Regions from separate parts of the Priestia aryabhattai genome, predicted to be linked through region 1. Evidence: a T-box and tRNA genes for the amino acid it is inferred to sense, from the RefSeq annotation. Region 1 holds a T-box; the other holds one or more tRNA genes.
The links. A T-box is a leader RNA that pairs with one kind of tRNA and senses whether it is charged. The one in region 1 lies ahead of pheS (phenylalanine--tRNA ligase subunit alpha), so its partner is inferred to be a tRNA-Phe.
Positions count from the first base shown of each region.

Region 2: it has a tRNA-Phe gene. The T-box ahead of pheS (phenylalanine--tRNA ligase subunit alpha) is inferred to sense a tRNA for this amino acid. The anticodon was not compared.

Region 1 is NZ_JAMBOQ010000001.1:1,111,713-1,119,775, reverse strand. Features, by position in the region: gene M3225_RS05795 (DUF1294 domain-containing protein) at 1-168, shown strand, start outside; gene M3225_RS05790 (hypothetical protein) at 187-564, opposite strand; gene M3225_RS05785 (dUTP diphosphatase) at 697-1,185, shown strand; gene M3225_RS05780 (M42 family metallopeptidase) at 1,263-2,348, shown strand; gene sspI (small acid-soluble spore protein SspI) at 2,405-2,611, opposite strand; gene M3225_RS05770 (TrmH family RNA methyltransferase) at 2,752-3,516, shown strand; T-box leader at 3,565-3,800, shown strand; gene pheS (phenylalanine--tRNA ligase subunit alpha) at 3,855-4,889, shown strand; gene pheT (phenylalanine--tRNA ligase subunit beta) at 4,903-7,317, shown strand; gene rnhC (ribonuclease HIII) at 7,351-8,063, opposite strand, start outside.
Region 2 is NZ_JAMBOQ010000005.1:26,469-34,531, reverse strand. Features, by position in the region: gene walK (cell wall metabolism sensor histidine kinase WalK) at 1-1,750, opposite strand, end outside; gene yycF (response regulator YycF) at 1,757-2,464, opposite strand; tRNA gene M3225_RS21185 (tRNA-Phe) at 2,727-2,799, opposite strand; tRNA gene M3225_RS21180 (tRNA-Asp) at 2,804-2,879, opposite strand; tRNA gene M3225_RS21175 (tRNA-Glu) at 2,915-2,986, opposite strand; tRNA gene M3225_RS21170 (tRNA-Lys) at 3,002-3,074, opposite strand; gene M3225_RS21165 (adenylosuccinate synthase) at 3,244-4,530, opposite strand; gene dnaB (replicative DNA helicase) at 4,718-6,082, opposite strand; gene rplI (50S ribosomal protein L9) at 6,199-6,648, opposite strand; gene M3225_RS21150 (DHH family phosphoesterase) at 6,645-8,063, opposite strand, start outside.

The sequences.
Region 1 (8,063 bases):
TGGAGAATTGCCGAAAGCACACTGTGGACGGTAGCTGCTATCGGAGGAGCCATTGGAGGACTGATTGGTATGTATTGCTATCGTCATAAAACGAAGCACACATCGTTTACAGTAGGTTTTCCTATTCTTTCCGCTCTTGATCTACTTTTCTTTTTCGTTATCAGCTGAGCACAAATGATTTTGTGCTCAGTGTAAAAATTCTCGAACGGGGCTTTTCCAGCGAATAGGAGCATTTGGATACATGTCGTGTACGTGGTTTTCCAGCAGCTTGAAATCTTGTTTTTGCAGTTCATGTAATCGAGATGGATCTGTTAACACCATTGTAATTGACAAAGACTCTGGTTCATTGGGATTGCTGTATTTTTCTCCTTCAAATAAAATACCTTTATACGTTAGTAGAAAATTTTTGCGGATATTCGTTTTTTCGTCAACGACAAAAAATTGCTGATGTTCCTGAGCTGCTACAAGCTTCCGCTTTGGACTGCGAAAATGCTGAACCAATTTTAATAGTGTGTAAGCAACAAGCGCGAAAATGAACACGCGAACGATAACAATAACAAACATAACGCTCCCTCCTTTACAAGGCACAGTTTTCTTACTTTACGTTCGAGTCTCTAAAAAGTTTCATGATTTTTGATATAATTTCTTTATTGGTTTAAAAAGAAGAAGATATACATAATTACAGGAGTGATTACATTGAATTTACAACAGCTATTTACCATGCAGCGCCAGCTGGATCAGCATATAGAGGATAAGCATCAGCTTCATAAGGAAGACTTGGTTCCGAGAAAGCTTTTAGCCCTGCTTGTCGAAATGGGAGAGCTGGCAAACGAAACGCGCTGCTTCAAATTTTGGAGCGTTAAACCTCCCGCTGAAGATGCTGTTATTTTAGAAGAATTTGTGGACGGCGTACATTTTATTCTTTCTTTAGGTATTGAAAAAGGATACGATGATTTGACTGAGCTGCCAAAAGCAAAAGCAAGTGATTCAAAAACAGCACAATTTTTACAGGTATTTGCACAAGTTTCTGCTTTCGAGCAGGACCTGTCGAAAGAAAGCTATGTGAACATGTTCGTATCTTACATGGCGCTTGGCGATATGTTTGGTTTTTCCGCTGAACATATTGAAGGGGCGTACATCTCAAAAAATGAAGTGAATTTTAAACGCCAAGAACAAGGATACTAGAAATAAAGTGATGGGAAATTTTAATTCAACCTCTTTTTAGCTATAATAGAGGTATACATATGAAAGGGGTAATCCATATGACAAAGTTAGATGAAACATTAACGATGCTTAAAGCACTAACAGATGCAAAAGGAATTCCTGGCAATGAACGTGAACCGCGTGAGGTTATGAAGAAATATATTGCACCTTATGCAGATGAAGTAACGACGGATGGACTAGGCAGTTTGATTGCGAAAAAAGTGGGCAACGAACAAGGGCCTAAAATTATGGTAGCCGGTCACTTAGATGAAGTAGGTTTTATGGTGACTCAAATTGATGAACGCGGCTTTATTCGTTTTCAAACGGTAGGCGGATGGTGGTCTCAAGTCATGCTTGCTCAACGTGTAACCATCGTTACATCTAAAGGAGAGGTAACGGGGATTATTGGCTCGAAGCCTCCTCATATCCTGCCTCCAGAAGTTCGTAAAAAGCCAGTTGACATTAAAGATATGTTCATCGATATTGGCGCCTCTAGTAGAGAAGAAGTAGCGGAGTGGGGAGTGAAACCTGGTGATCAGGTTGTGCCTTATTTCGAATTTACGGTTATGAACAACGAAAAGATGCTGCTAGCGAAAGCCTGGGATAACCGTATTGGCTGTGCAATCGCTATTGATGTATTAAAAGCTTTAAAGAATGAAACACACGAAAATGTTGTGTATGGTGTAGGAACGGTGCAAGAAGAAGTTGGACTTCGAGGTGCAAAAACATCCGCTAACTTTATTGAACCGGATATTGCATTTGCTGTTGATGTCGGTATCGCTGGAGATACACCTGGCGTTTCTGATAAAGAAGCATCTTCTAAAATGGGAGATGGTCCGCAAATCATTTTATATGATGCTTCCATGGTTTCTCATAAAGGACTTCGAGATACAGTGGTAGATGTGGCAGATGAATTAAATATTCCGTATCAATTTGATGCAATCGCTGGAGGCGGTACGGACTCAGGTTCTATCCATATTTCAGCTAACGGTGTGCCAGCACTTTCGATTACAATTGCAACTCGTTATATCCATTCTCATGCAGCGATGCTTCATCGTGATGATTATGAAAATGCAGTTAAATTAATTGCCGAAGTAATTAAACGCTTAGACCGAGATACGGTTAACGCAATTACGTATAATTAAAAAAAGCTCATTCTCTTAGGAGAATGAGCTTTTTGTTGTACATAGGAAAAGGCTATTTATTTTAAACCGTTTTCAAGCGTTGTCAGAATTTCTTCTTTTTCTGATTCTGGAGACTTTTCCCAAAGCACCTCAAATAAAACACCAAGTCCAGGGAGCATTTTTTCTTCACCGCTTTGAATAGCGTCAGAAATTGTAGCTTCAAGCTCTTCTTTTGAGTTTCCTGAAACGTTTGCAATAACAGCATTTCGTAAATTAAGATCCATCATTTTCACCTCAGCTATCGTAAAGTTACCAATAGTTTTTGTTTTCTTTGCGATTTCTATGTACAATAAAGTGAAACTTATCTAATGATTATTGAGCAAAATGTAATCGAACTATTTATTTTTGTATAGATAAAGGAGTTATGTTTGTGAAACAAATTGATTCAGTTAAAAATCCGCAGGTAAAAGCGTGGAAAAAGCTGCATAATAAAAAAGACCGTGATAAACAAGGTCTTTTTATGGTAGAAGGCTTTCATTTAGTCGAAGAAGCTATCAAAAATAACGATTGCGTAAAGGAACTCATTATACGCGAATCGACCGAAGTGCCAGCACAGTGGAATATAGAGGGTATAGAAATAACCGTTGTAAACGAAGCAATTATTAAATTATTATCTGACACAGAAGCACCTCAAGGAATTATCGCTGTGTGTTTTCAAACGAAGTATGCAGAAATCATTCATACAGCACAGAAAGTATTGCTTTTAGATGCAGTGCAAGATCCAGGTAACCTAGGCACAATTATTCGAACAGCTGATGCTGCCGGAGTGGACGCTATTGTCGTTGGAGAGGGCAGCGTGGATGTGTATAACCCAAAAGTCGTTCGTTCAACGCAAGGAGCTATTTTTCATCTTCCGATTGTAAAAGGTGACTTACTGGAAATGATTTCACTGTTAAAAGAAAAAGGAATAGCAGTTTACGGCACGTCGTTACAAAATGGAAAGGCCTATACAAGCGTAAAACCTTCAAACGAATTTGCGCTGATTGTGGGAAATGAAGGAAGCGGTGTAAGTGAGAAAGTGTTGAAACAAACGGATCAGAATCTGTACATTCCCATCTATGGAAAGAGCGAGTCGCTAAATGTTGCCATCGCTTCTGGAATCTTACTTTATTATTTACGCGGAATGTAGTTGCATCGAGAACGTGTTTTCACTATAATAATACAATAGTTACATATGTAAAAAACGATGAAAGAGAGCAGTAGCTTATGTCCGTTTATGCAGGGAGAAAATGCCGTGACTGAAAGCATTTTTATAAATGTAATAAGTGAATTCACCTCTTGAGTTGACACTTAGACCATCTTACATAGATGTAAAGGTGTTCCGGAGATTCCGTTAACTTGAATGAAGTGAACTGTATACGTCTGCGTATATAGTTAACAAGGGTGGTAACGCGACTAATCCTCGTCCCTTTTTTGGGAGGAGGTTTTTTTATTTGTCATTTTTTACGTTAAAAGGAGGAATAAGTGATGAAAGAACGTTTACAAGAACTTCAACAAGAAGCAATTGCAAAAGTCGAAGCAGCAAGTGCTTTAAAAGAATTAAACGACGTACGCGTAGCTTATTTAGGAAAGAAAGGCCCTATCACAGAAGTACTTCGCGGTATGGGAAAACTTTCAGCTGAAGAGCGTCCCGTAATGGGAGCACTCGCAAATGAAGTACGTGAAGCTATTGCATCTAAAATTGAAGAAAAACAAACGGCGTTAGAAGCAGCCGAGGTAGAGCGTAAACTTGCTTCAGAAACAATCGACGTAACGCTGCCAGGACGCCCTGTTAAAGCAGGTACGCATCACCCGCTAACAAGCGTGGTTGAAGAAGTAGAAGATTTATTCTTAGGAATGGGCTATGAAGTAGCAGAAGGACCGGAAGTAGAGCAGGACTACTATAATTTCGAAGCGCTGAACTTGCCAAAAGGTCACCCAGCGCGTGATATGCAAGATACATTCTATATTACGGAGGAAACGCTTCTTCGTACACATACATCAACTGTTCAAGCTCGTGTTATGAACAAGAATGAAGGCAAAGGACCTGTTAAAATTATTTGCCCAGGTAAAGTGTACCGCCGCGACGACGATGATGCTACGCATTCTCATCAATTTATGCAAATTGAAGGTCTTGTAGTAGACGAAAATATTCGTATGAGCGATTTAAAAGGCACGCTTGAAGTATTTGTGAAAAAGATGTTCGGTGCAGACCGTGAAATTCGTCTTCGTCCAAGTTTCTTCCCATTCACTGAGCCGTCTGTAGAAGTAGACGTATCGTGTGCAAAATGTGGAGGTAAAGGCTGTAATGTATGTAAACAAACAGGCTGGATTGAAATTTTAGGAGCCGGCATGGTTCATCCAAATGTTCTTGAAATGGCTGGATACGATTCAACTAAATATCGTGGTTTTGCTTTTGGAATCGGTGTAGAGCGTATTGCTATGTTAAAACACGGCGTGGATGATATTCGTCATTTCTATACAAATGATGTTCGTTTCTTAGATCAATTTAAACAAGTATAAAGGAGGGACTACGATGTTTGTATCTTATCGTTGGTTACAAGAGTATGTTGACTTATCAGGCGTAACGGCAGAAGAGTTAGCTGATAAAATCACAAAAAGTGGAATTGAAGTTGAAGGTGTAGAAAACTTAAATAAAGGCATCAGCGGAGTGGTAATTGGTCACGTTGTAGAACGTGAACAGCATCCAAATGCTGATAAATTAAGCCGCTGTCAAGTAGATCTTGGTGAAGGAGAAATCGTTCAAATCGTGTGCGGGGCACCAAACGTGGCACAAGGCCAAAAAGTAGCGGTTGCAAAAGTGGGAGCTGTACTTCCAGGTAACTTTAAAATCAAGCGCGCTAAGCTTCGCGGTGAAGAATCGAACGGTATGATTTGTTCTCTTCAAGAGCTTGGCATTGAAAGCAAGCTTGTGGCAAAAGATTATCAAGAAGGCATCTTCGTCTTCCCAAGCGATGCTGAAGTAGGAGCGGATGCACTAGATGCATTAAACTTAAACGATGAAGTATTAGAACTAGGGCTAACACCAAACCGTTCAGACTGCTTAAGTATGTTGGGCGTAGCACATGAAGTAGCCGCTATTTTACGTCGTGAAGTGAAGTATCCATCAGTAAACGTGCAAACGTCTGATGAACAAGCATCTGATTATATTTCCGTTAAAGTAGAAGCAAAAGAAGACAATCCGCTTTATGTAGCGCGCGTTGTAAAAAATGTAAAAATTGCTCCGTCACCATTATGGATGCAAACGCGTTTAATGGCAGCTGGTATTCGCCCTCATAACAACGTTGTTGATATTACCAACTATATTTTGCTTGAATACGGTCAGCCGCTGCATGCTTTTGACTATGATCGTATTGGTTCAAAAGAAATTGTTGTACGTCATGCGTCAGAAGGCGAGAAGTTTGTAACACTTGATGATCAAGAGCGCGTGTTAAAAGGTAATCAGCTTGTCATTACAAACGGAAGTGAACCAGTAGCTCTTGCAGGTGTAATGGGCGGAGCAAACTCTGAAGTGAAAGACGATACGGTAAATGTTCTCATTGAATCAGCTTACTTCAAAGGCTTAACGGTTCGCCAAGCTTCAAAAGACCACGGTCTTCGCAGTGAGGCAAGCGCTCGTTTTGAAAAAGGAATTGATCCTAACCGTACGCGTGTAGCTGCTGACCGCGCAGCAGAATTAATGGCTGAATACGCTTCAGGTGAAGTGGTAAGCGGGACTGTAGAAGTAGATACACTAACTGTGGAACCTGCTGTTGTAGCTGTGTCACTTGGACGTATTAACGATGTACTTGGTACAGAGCTATCAATGGAAGAAGTACAAGATATTATGAACCGTCTTCAATTTGAAAACAAAGTGGAAGACGAAACAATTGTTGTAACAGTGCCAACTCGTAGAGGTGATATTACAATCGAAGAAGATATCGTCGAGGAAGTAGCGCGTATGTATGGCTATGACAACCTTCCTACAACGCTTCCTGTAACAGTGGCAACTCCAGGGAAATTAACAGAGTATCAGCTTGGACGCCGTAAAGTTCGCCGTTTCTTAGAGGGAGCGGGACTAGCACAAACAACAACATATTCGTTAACGAGCACTGAAAAAGCTACTCAGTTTGCACTAAATGCAACAAGTACGATTGGTTTAGCAATGCCGATGAGTGAAGATCGCAGCATCCTTCGTCAAAGCTTAGTGCCTCATTTACTTGAAGCAGTGAAGCATAATAATGCTCGTCAATCGGATTCTATTGCGCTATACGAAACAGGCTCAGTGTTCTTATCTAAAGGTGAAGGAGAATTGCCGGATGAGCAGGAGCGCGTAGCTGGTGCAATCACGGGTCTATGGCATACTCACGGCTGGCAAGGTGAAAAGAAAGCCGTTGATTTCTATGTGATTAAAGGTGTACTAGAAGGGTTATTTGCACAGCTTGGTTTAGAGAAAAGAATCTCATATGCTCCCGTTAAAAAAGACGGTATGCACCCTGGACGTACAGCGGCTGTATGGTTAGATGAAAAAGAAATTGGATACGTAGGTCAAGTTCATCCTGTTGCTCAGAAACAGTATGGTCTTCGTGAAACATACGTATTTGAATTACACCTTCAAGAGCTATTAGCTGCAGATGTCGAAGAAGTTCGTTATTCAGCTATTCCAAGATTCCCATCTATTACACGTGATATTGCACTTGTTGTAGATAAAAACGTTCTTGCAGGAGAAGTTCAGCGCGTCATCTATGCAGCGGGCGGAGAACTTTTAAAAGATGTGACGGTGTTTGACCTATATGAAGGCGAGCGTATGGAAGAAGGCAAGAAATCTGTAGCTTTCTCTTTACGTTATTTAGATCCTGAACGTACATTAACAGATGAAGAAGTAGCAAAAGCACACGGTGCAGTGTTAGAAGCTGTTGAAAAAGAATTTGGTGCAACGCTTCGTTCATAAGAATAAAAAAAGAGATGTGGATTTCCACATCTCTTATTTTTTAGCTAATTTTAAAGCTTTTTCTGTATTAGCAAAATGGATTTTAGCTAAAGAGTTCAGCGCATTGACGCCATGTTTTTTAATAATTTTAGCAGCGGCGATATCAACTTGTGCTCCAGCTCCGCGAGGAATGACCATCCCGGTCTTTTCCGTTAGCAAATCCATTTGTTTTAAAAATGCGTATCTGGCAATAATGGAAGCAGCAGCTACAGATAAATGAACGCTTTCTCCTTTTGTACTGAAAAAGACATTTTCTTTGATAATCTCTTTTTCCTTTACCACGTGTTTATAATAGGTGTTTTTTTCAACAAACTGGTCAATTAAGATGGCATCAGGTTTTTCAGGATCCAATTTTTTTAACACGTTGGATAAAGCCTTGTTGTGCAACAGTGCTTTCATTTTACCTTGTGACATGCCTTTTTCTTGAAATGCATTATACTTTTCGTTATGTAAGACAAGCAAACTGTAGGGAATAAACGAAACAAGCTGCTTGGCAATTTCAATGATTTTAGCATCCGTTAACTCTTTTGAATCTCGTACTCCTAATTCTTTTAACAAAGGAAGCTGCTCTTTTTGAACATAGGCAGCAACAACGGTCATAGGGCCAAAATAATCTCCTGTCCCTACTTCGTCAGAACCGATGACGGATAGTGAGCTGAAGTTTGATGGGAGGTGTGAGGCAGGAACCTTTTTGGCAGCATCTAAAG
Region 2 (8,063 bases), on a different contig from region 1:
TTCGTGCTTTATCTACACGATAGAAGCGTTCGAAAATTTTAGCTAAATTTGATTTTGGAATTCCCATACCTTGGTCTTTAATGCTCACAACAATTTCATGTGTATGCTGAGCAATTGAAAATGTAATGGTTCCGCCTTCAGGTGAATATTTTATTGCATTGGAAATAATGTTATCTAATACTTGTGTAATTTTATCTTGATCGATAGCGACATAGATTGCTTCATTTGGCAAGTCGCGCACGAACGAAATACCTTGTTCAATTGTCATTTCAAAGCGATCAATGATGTAATGATAGAACTTCACAAAATTGATTGGGTCACGGCTAAATCGATAGTCTTGGCTATCTAGCTTAGATAATTGAAGCAAGTCGTTAACGAGACGAATCATTCGTTCTGTTTCCGTTTGTGTCACATTTAAAAACGTCGGAGCTAAGTCCTTATCTTGCCAAGCTCCATCTGCAAGTGCATCTAAATAACTGCGCATCGTTGTTAACGGCGTACGCAATTCATGTGAAACATTCGCTACAAATTCTCGGCGATCTTGATCAATTTTCTCCTGCTCTGTAATGTCATGCAGGACAATGATAATCCCGTTAATAAAGCCTGTCTCTTTTTGAATAGCGGAAATGGTAGCTCGTAAAATAAAGGGATCCGATTTTGTACTAAAGTCCAAAATTAATGACTCTTGATTAGCGAGCAAACTTTCAAACGTATGCGTTTCTTCAAGATCTAATAGGGAAACAACTGGATCAGACAAAACCGTTTCACGTGAAACATTTAGCATAGCTGCGGCTGGATCATTAATTAAAATTACTCTTCCCTTTCGATCCGTCGCAATAACGCCGTCCGTCATATGAGCTAATACCGAACTAAGCTTACGGCGCTCTCCTTCTGTAGTTGCCTGTGCTTCTTGAAGCTTTCTTGTTAAGTTGTTGAATGTGAGAGCTAGCTGACCAATTTCATCATACCCGTATACCTTAGCTTTTCTCGTGAAATTCCCTTTGGCCATCTCAAGTGCTTGTTTTCTCATTTCAGACATTGGACGAGTAATCGTCTGAGCTAAAAACACGCCTAAAATAGCTGTAATAAAAAGAGCAATCACCGTACCTGCCTTAAAGATCTGATTGATATTACTCATTTGATCATAAACAGGCTCCATAGAAGCTGTTAAGTAAATAGCACCTAAGATTTCTTCGCTAGACTGAACTTTTCCATTTTTATTAGTTGAATTTGATTGACTGGCACCTACTTTATCCTGTAAACGAATAGGCTGTATCATAACTCTGATTCGCTGTCCGCTTTGATCAACAAATACATTATCAGAGTTCGTTCCTGCTAACAATGCATTTGTAATCGCTAAATCATTTGTCTTTTTACCTATGATCTGTTGAGGATTTGAGTTCGATGTAGCAATAATTCTTCTATTTTGATCAATGACTCTTACTTCAGAGATGTCATTCATATCATTTGAAGCTAAATTGGGTCTTGAAGCAAAATCTCGTAAAATAGTCTTTAAGTCTTCCTCAAGAGTGGGTGAATCATCATCACGATTTTTCACCATTTCTTGTCCAATATTATACGTCAGCAAGTCTGTCCGCTCTTGAAGAGACGTTCGAAAGTTGTTAACTAATTCTTTTTCTAATTGTCTTGCAAAATAGACCCCAATAATTTGCATCGCAATTAAAATGAGCAGCACATAAATCAATACAAACTTTAAATGAATAGATTGCAGGAGCCTTACTTTCTTCATCTAAAATTACTCCTGCTCTGGGCTGCGTAAATAATAGCCTACTCCACGTCTTGTTACAATCCACATTGGATGGCTCGGATTATCTTCAATTTTTTCACGTAATCTTCGAACTGTTACATCTACCGTACGCACATCACCAAAATAGTCATAACCCCATACGGTTTGCAGCAAGTGTTCACGCGTCATGACTTGTCCAATGTGCTTCGCTAAATAATGCAGCAGCTCAAATTCACGATGAGTGAGTTCAATCGTTTCTCCACGCTTAGACACGATATAGGCATCTGGGTGAATAACAAGCGCTCCAATTGTAATTTCATTCGTTTCGCTTTCTTCTGTTGGAACAGCTACCTGCTGATGTCTACGTAAATTAGCTTTTACACGTGCTAATAATTCACGCGTACTGAACGGCTTAGTTACATAATCATCTGCACCTAATTCTAGACCTAAAACTTTGTCAATTTCAGAGTCTTTTGCTGTTAACATGATAATTGGCATATCATATTTTTTGCGCACTTCTCGGCAAACTTCCATTCCATCTTTCTGAGGAAGCATAATATCTAATAAAATCATTTCAGGCTGTACTTCTTCCACTTTTTCAAGTGCTTCTACGCCATCGTAAGCACAAAATACTTCGTAACCTTCTTTTTGCAAATTAAACTTTAAAATATCTGCAATCGGCTTTTCGTCATCTACGACTAAAATACGTTTATCCATGATCATCGTTCTCCTTTATTAGTTGAAGCAAAATATAAAAGATAGTATTCATACTGTTTGAATACCGTAGTTTTATTATACTTGATAACCCTTGAAACGTCACAAGTTCATCCTCTACTATACATGAAGATATATGATTTTCAACCATCTCTAAATACAAAAGTAATATATTACCACAAAAGAGATACAAAGCAAATAACGTTTTCTTTTAAATGTAAATAAAAGAAAAAAGCATGACTTTAAATAAAGTCATGCTTTTTGATGGCTCGGGACGGAATCGAACCGCCGACACAAGGATTTTCAGTCCTTTGCTCTACCAACTGAGCTACCGAGCCAAAATGGCGGTCCCGACGGGAATCGAACCCGCGATCTCCTGCGTGACAGGCAGGCATGTTAACCGCTACACCACGGGACCTCAGTCTATGTGCTATGTATTAAAAATATTAAAAATGACCCGTACGGGATTCGAACCCGTGTTACCGCCGTGAAAGGGCGGTGTCTTAACCGCTTGACCAACGGGCCACGTTGTAACAAAAGTGAGCCATGAAGGACTCGAACCTTCGACCCTCTGATTAAAAGTCAGATGCTCTACCAACTGAGCTAATGGCTCATGTTATATCTCTTAGCGACGTTTATTATAATAACATGATGTTTTATATAAATGCAATAGTTTTTTTAAAACTTTCTTTTTATTATTGAGCTTTTTTTAAAAATCTTGTTAACAAAGCGCCAATTATAAATAAAAAAAGGTTAGCTCACGAGGAGCTAACCTTTTTTATTTAGCTATATACACCACGTAATACATTTGTTTGTGTACGATCTGGACCTACAGAGAAAATAGATAAAGGAATACCTGTTAATTGAGACACGCGCTCTAAGTAGTGGCGAGCATTATTAGGTAACTCATCTAATGTTTTCACACCCGTAATATCTTCTGTCCAACCTGGAAGCTCTTCATATACAGGTTCGCATTCTGCAAGTGTTTTTAAGCTAGCAGGGAATTCTTCCATAATTTCCCCTTTGTAACGGTAAGCTACACAAATCTTTAACGTCTCAATTCCTGTTAATACATCAATTGAGTTTAAAGATAAGTCTGTGATTCCGCTAACGCGACGAGCATGACGTACAACTACACTGTCAAACCAACCTACACGGCGAGGACGACCAGTTGTTGTACCGTATTCACGTCCTACTTCACGGATTTGATCACCAATTTCGTTTGTTAATTCAGTTGGGAAAGGACCGTCACCAACACGAGTTGTATACGCTTTTGATACACCTACAACGTGTTTGATTTTAGATGGACCTACACCAGAACCAATTGTTACTCCACCCGCTACCGGGTTTGAAGATGTAACAAATGGATATGTTCCTTGATCGATATCTAACATAACACCTTGTGCGCCTTCAAATAGTACACGACGTCCTTCGTCTAACGCATCATTTAATACTACTGATGTATCAACAACATATTTTGCCACTTGTTGACCATACTCATAGTACTCATCTAAAATTTCTTCTAATGTAAAGCCTTCTACTTCATACATTTTTTCAAGAAGGCGATTCTTTTCAGCTAAGTTTTGTGTTAATTTTGCTTCAAATACTTCACGGTCTAGTAAATCGGCAATTCGAATACCAACACGTGCTGCTTTATCCATATAAGCTGGTCCAATACCTTTTTTCGTTGTACCAATCTTATTTTCACCTTTACGTTCTTCTTCAACTTCATCTAATTTTAAATGATATGGAAGAATCACATGAGCTCGGTTACTAATACGTAAGTTTTCTGTTGTTACACCGCGATCATGTAAGTATTTTAATTCTTGAACAAGCGCTTTTGGATCGACAACCATACCGTTTCCAATTACACACGTTTTGTCATTATAAAAAATACCTGAAGGAATTAAATGTAACTTATAAGTTTCACCATTAAACTTAATTGTGTGACCTGCATTGTTCCCACCTTGGTAACGTGCAATCACTTCTGCATTTTCTGATAGGAAGTCTGTAATCTTCCCTTTTCCTTCATCTCCCCATTGTGTTCCTACTACAACGACTGAAGACATATCTTAAGCACCTCCGCTTAGTAAGCAACAGCTCACTACGACATAATTTAACCATGGATAAGTGTATCAATTTATCACGCTAAAGTCAATTAAATCCGAACGATTTAATAAAAGTTATTACAAATATATCGTATTTTGCGGAACGAATGCGATAACAATAAAATAAAACCTCTCATATTGAGAGGTTTTATGCACCAGGCGGCACTCCTGCGTCATCAAAGCGCCGCTCGAGATTAACGAATTTATTGTATTCTTTTACGAAGGCAAGCTGTACGGTTCCAACTGGACCGTTACGCTGCTTGGCTATAATAATCTCGATAATATTTTGATTTTCTGTATCTTTTTCATAATAGTCTTCACGATATAAGAAAGCTACGATATCGGCATCCTGCTCAATACTTCCGGATTCACGGATATCAGACATCATTGGTCGCTTATCTTGTCTCTGCTCTACTCCACGGGAAAGCTGTGATAAGGCGATAACAGGAACTTCTAATTCACGAGCTAAAGCTTTTAACGCACGAGAAATTTCAGATACTTCCTGCTGTCGGTTTTCTCCGCTTCGTCCATTTCCTTGAATAAGCTGTAAGTAGTCAATTAAAATCATCCCAAGTCCGCCTTCTTGTTTCAAGCGACGACACTTAGAACGAATTTCACCTACTCGAATACCCGGTGTATCATCAATATAAATCCCTGCATTGGACAAAGACCCCATTGCCATAGTGAGCTTTCCCCAGTCATCAGCTGTAAGCGAGCCTGTACGCAGTCTTTGTGCATCAATATTTCCTTCGGCACACAGCATCCTCATAACAAGCTGCTGAGCACCCATCTCTAAACTGAAGATTGCTACGTTCTCATCCGTTTTCGTTGCAACGTTTTGCGCAATATTTAAGGCAAAGGCCGTTTTACCTACCGATGGGCGGGCCGCTACAATGATTAAATCATTTCGCTGGAACCCTGCTGTCATTCTATCTAAATCACTAAACCCGGTTGGGATACCTGTAATGTCACCTTTTCGATTGTGAAGAACTTCGATATCATCGTACGTTTGTACAAGTACATCTTTGATATTTTGAAACACACCGCTGTTTTTACGCTGTGCTACTTCTAAAATGTTTTTTTCCGCTTCATTTAATAAAACTTCTACTTCGTCTTCCCTTGCATATCCTTCTGAAGCAATATGCGTTGCAGTACGAATTAAACGGCGTAAAATCGACTTTTCTTCTACGATTTTACCGTAATACTCTACGTTTGCAGCCGTTGGAACAGAGTTAGCTAAATCACTTAAATACGATACGCCGCCAACTTCTTCTAGGATTTTTTGGTCAGCTAATTCAGACGTTACCGTCACCAAATCAACCGGTTCACCTTGGTCAGAAAGTTTCAGCATACATGTAAAGATTTTCTGATGCGATGCCCGATAAAAATCTTCAGGTATTAGCAGTTCAGATGCTAAGGTTAAAGAAGAAGGCTCTAAGAAAATGGCCCCTAATAGCGCTTGCTCTGCTTCAATATTCTGAGGCGGAAGACGATCAGCAAAAAGATCACTCATATTTCTATGCCCCTCTTATATTCTTTCAGTATTTTCTTTCATCATAAATGTTGGCGCGAACAAATACAAGTCCGCGCCAACCCTTTATATTATTTACTTATTTCTCAATCGTGCGTTTATTTTTGTTCAGTCACGTGTACCTTTACAGTAGCGGTTACTTCCGGATGTAATTTAACCGGTACATTTGTGTAGCCTAATGCGCGAATTGCATCGTTTAATTCAATTTTACGCTTATCTACTTTAATGTTGTGCTTTTTCTTTAATTCTTCAGCAATTTGTTTGCTTGTGATAGAACCGAATAAACGGCCACCTTCACCAGATTTTGCTTTTAATTCAACTGTTAGTTCTTCAAGAGTTGCTTTTAACTCTTTGTTTGCTTGAAGTTCTGCAGCTGCATCTTTTTGCTCTCTATTTTTTTGTGCTTCTAATACTTTTACATTACCGCCTGTAGCTTCAACAGCATAACCATTTTTTAATAAGAAGTTATGTGCATAACCGTCTGAAACATTTTTTACTTCACCTTTTTTGCCTTTTCCTTTTACATCTTTTAAGAAAATTACTTTCATGATTTTTTACCTCCATCTAAGTACTCATCAATTGCTTGTTTAAGCCGTTCTTCAGCTTCATCCAAACTAATGTCTTGAAGCTGAGTAGCAGCATTCGTTAAGTGGCCTCCGCCTTGGAGACTCTCCATAATAACTTGTACATTGATATCTCCAAGCGATCTAGCACTAATGCCAATTAGATTATCCCGTCGCTTAGAAATAACAAACGAAGCAACCACTCCGCTGATTGAAAGCAGCGTATCCGCAGCTTGCGCAATTAACACTTGATCATACATTTTGTTTGGTTCGGCTCGTGAAATGGCGATACCTGCTGTATAAATCTCTGCATGTTCAATAAAGCGCGCTCGCTGTACATATTGCGTGATATCTTCTTTTAAAAACTTTTGAACAAGAACCGTATCTGCGCCTTGAGAACGTAAAAAGGACGCTGCATCAAACGTACGAGATCCCGTGCGTAATGTAAAGCTTTTTGTATCGACAATAATACCGGCTAAAAGTGCTGTTGCTTCTAGCATATCAATTTTAAATCGTTTTGGCTGGTATTCAAGAAGCTCAGTAACGAGTTCTGCTGTTGAGGAAGCATATGGCTCCATATAGACAAGAAGAGGATCTTCGATAAAGTCTTCTCCTCGTCTATGGTGATCAATGACCACGACATTTTCAATACGATTTAATAATCTTTCTTCAATAACGAGCGACGGCTTATGCGTATCTACTACTACTAAAAGAGTATCATCACTCACAAGATTTAAGGCTTCTTCAGGCGTAATAAATCGTTCCCACAGGCCTTCTTTCTTTTTAATCTCTTCTAGCATTCGCTGAACACCTGTATCGATATGATCAGGATCTAATACGATAAAACCGTCTTTCTGATTTACTTGCGCTACTTTTAATATCCCAATAGCAGCTCCTACAGCATCCATATCCGGATACTTATGACCCATGATAATCACTTTTCCACTCTCTGTAATGAGCTCTTTTAACGCGTGAGAAATAACTCTTGCACGCACGCGCGTCCGTTTTTCCATTGGGTTTGTCTTGCCCCCAAAGAATTTTACTTTTCCATTCGGCTGTTTAATCGCTACTTGATCTCCACCCCGACCTAAGGCTAAATCCAAGCTAGATTGAGCCAAAGTACCTAGTTCAGGTAAATCAGCAGCGCCAGCTCCGATACCAATGCTCAATGTAAGCGGTATATTTTGTTTAGACGTCTCTTCTCGAACTTGGTCTAAGATAGAAAATTTACTTCGCTCTAAATGAATTAAGATTTGTTCATTCATAATCGCAATAAATTTCTCAGAAGACGTACGTTTAATAAAGATACCGTATTCTTGAGCCCAATTATTTAACATAGAAGTTACGTGGCTATTCAAGTTACTTTTAACTTGATCATCCATTCCTTGCGTTAGTTCATC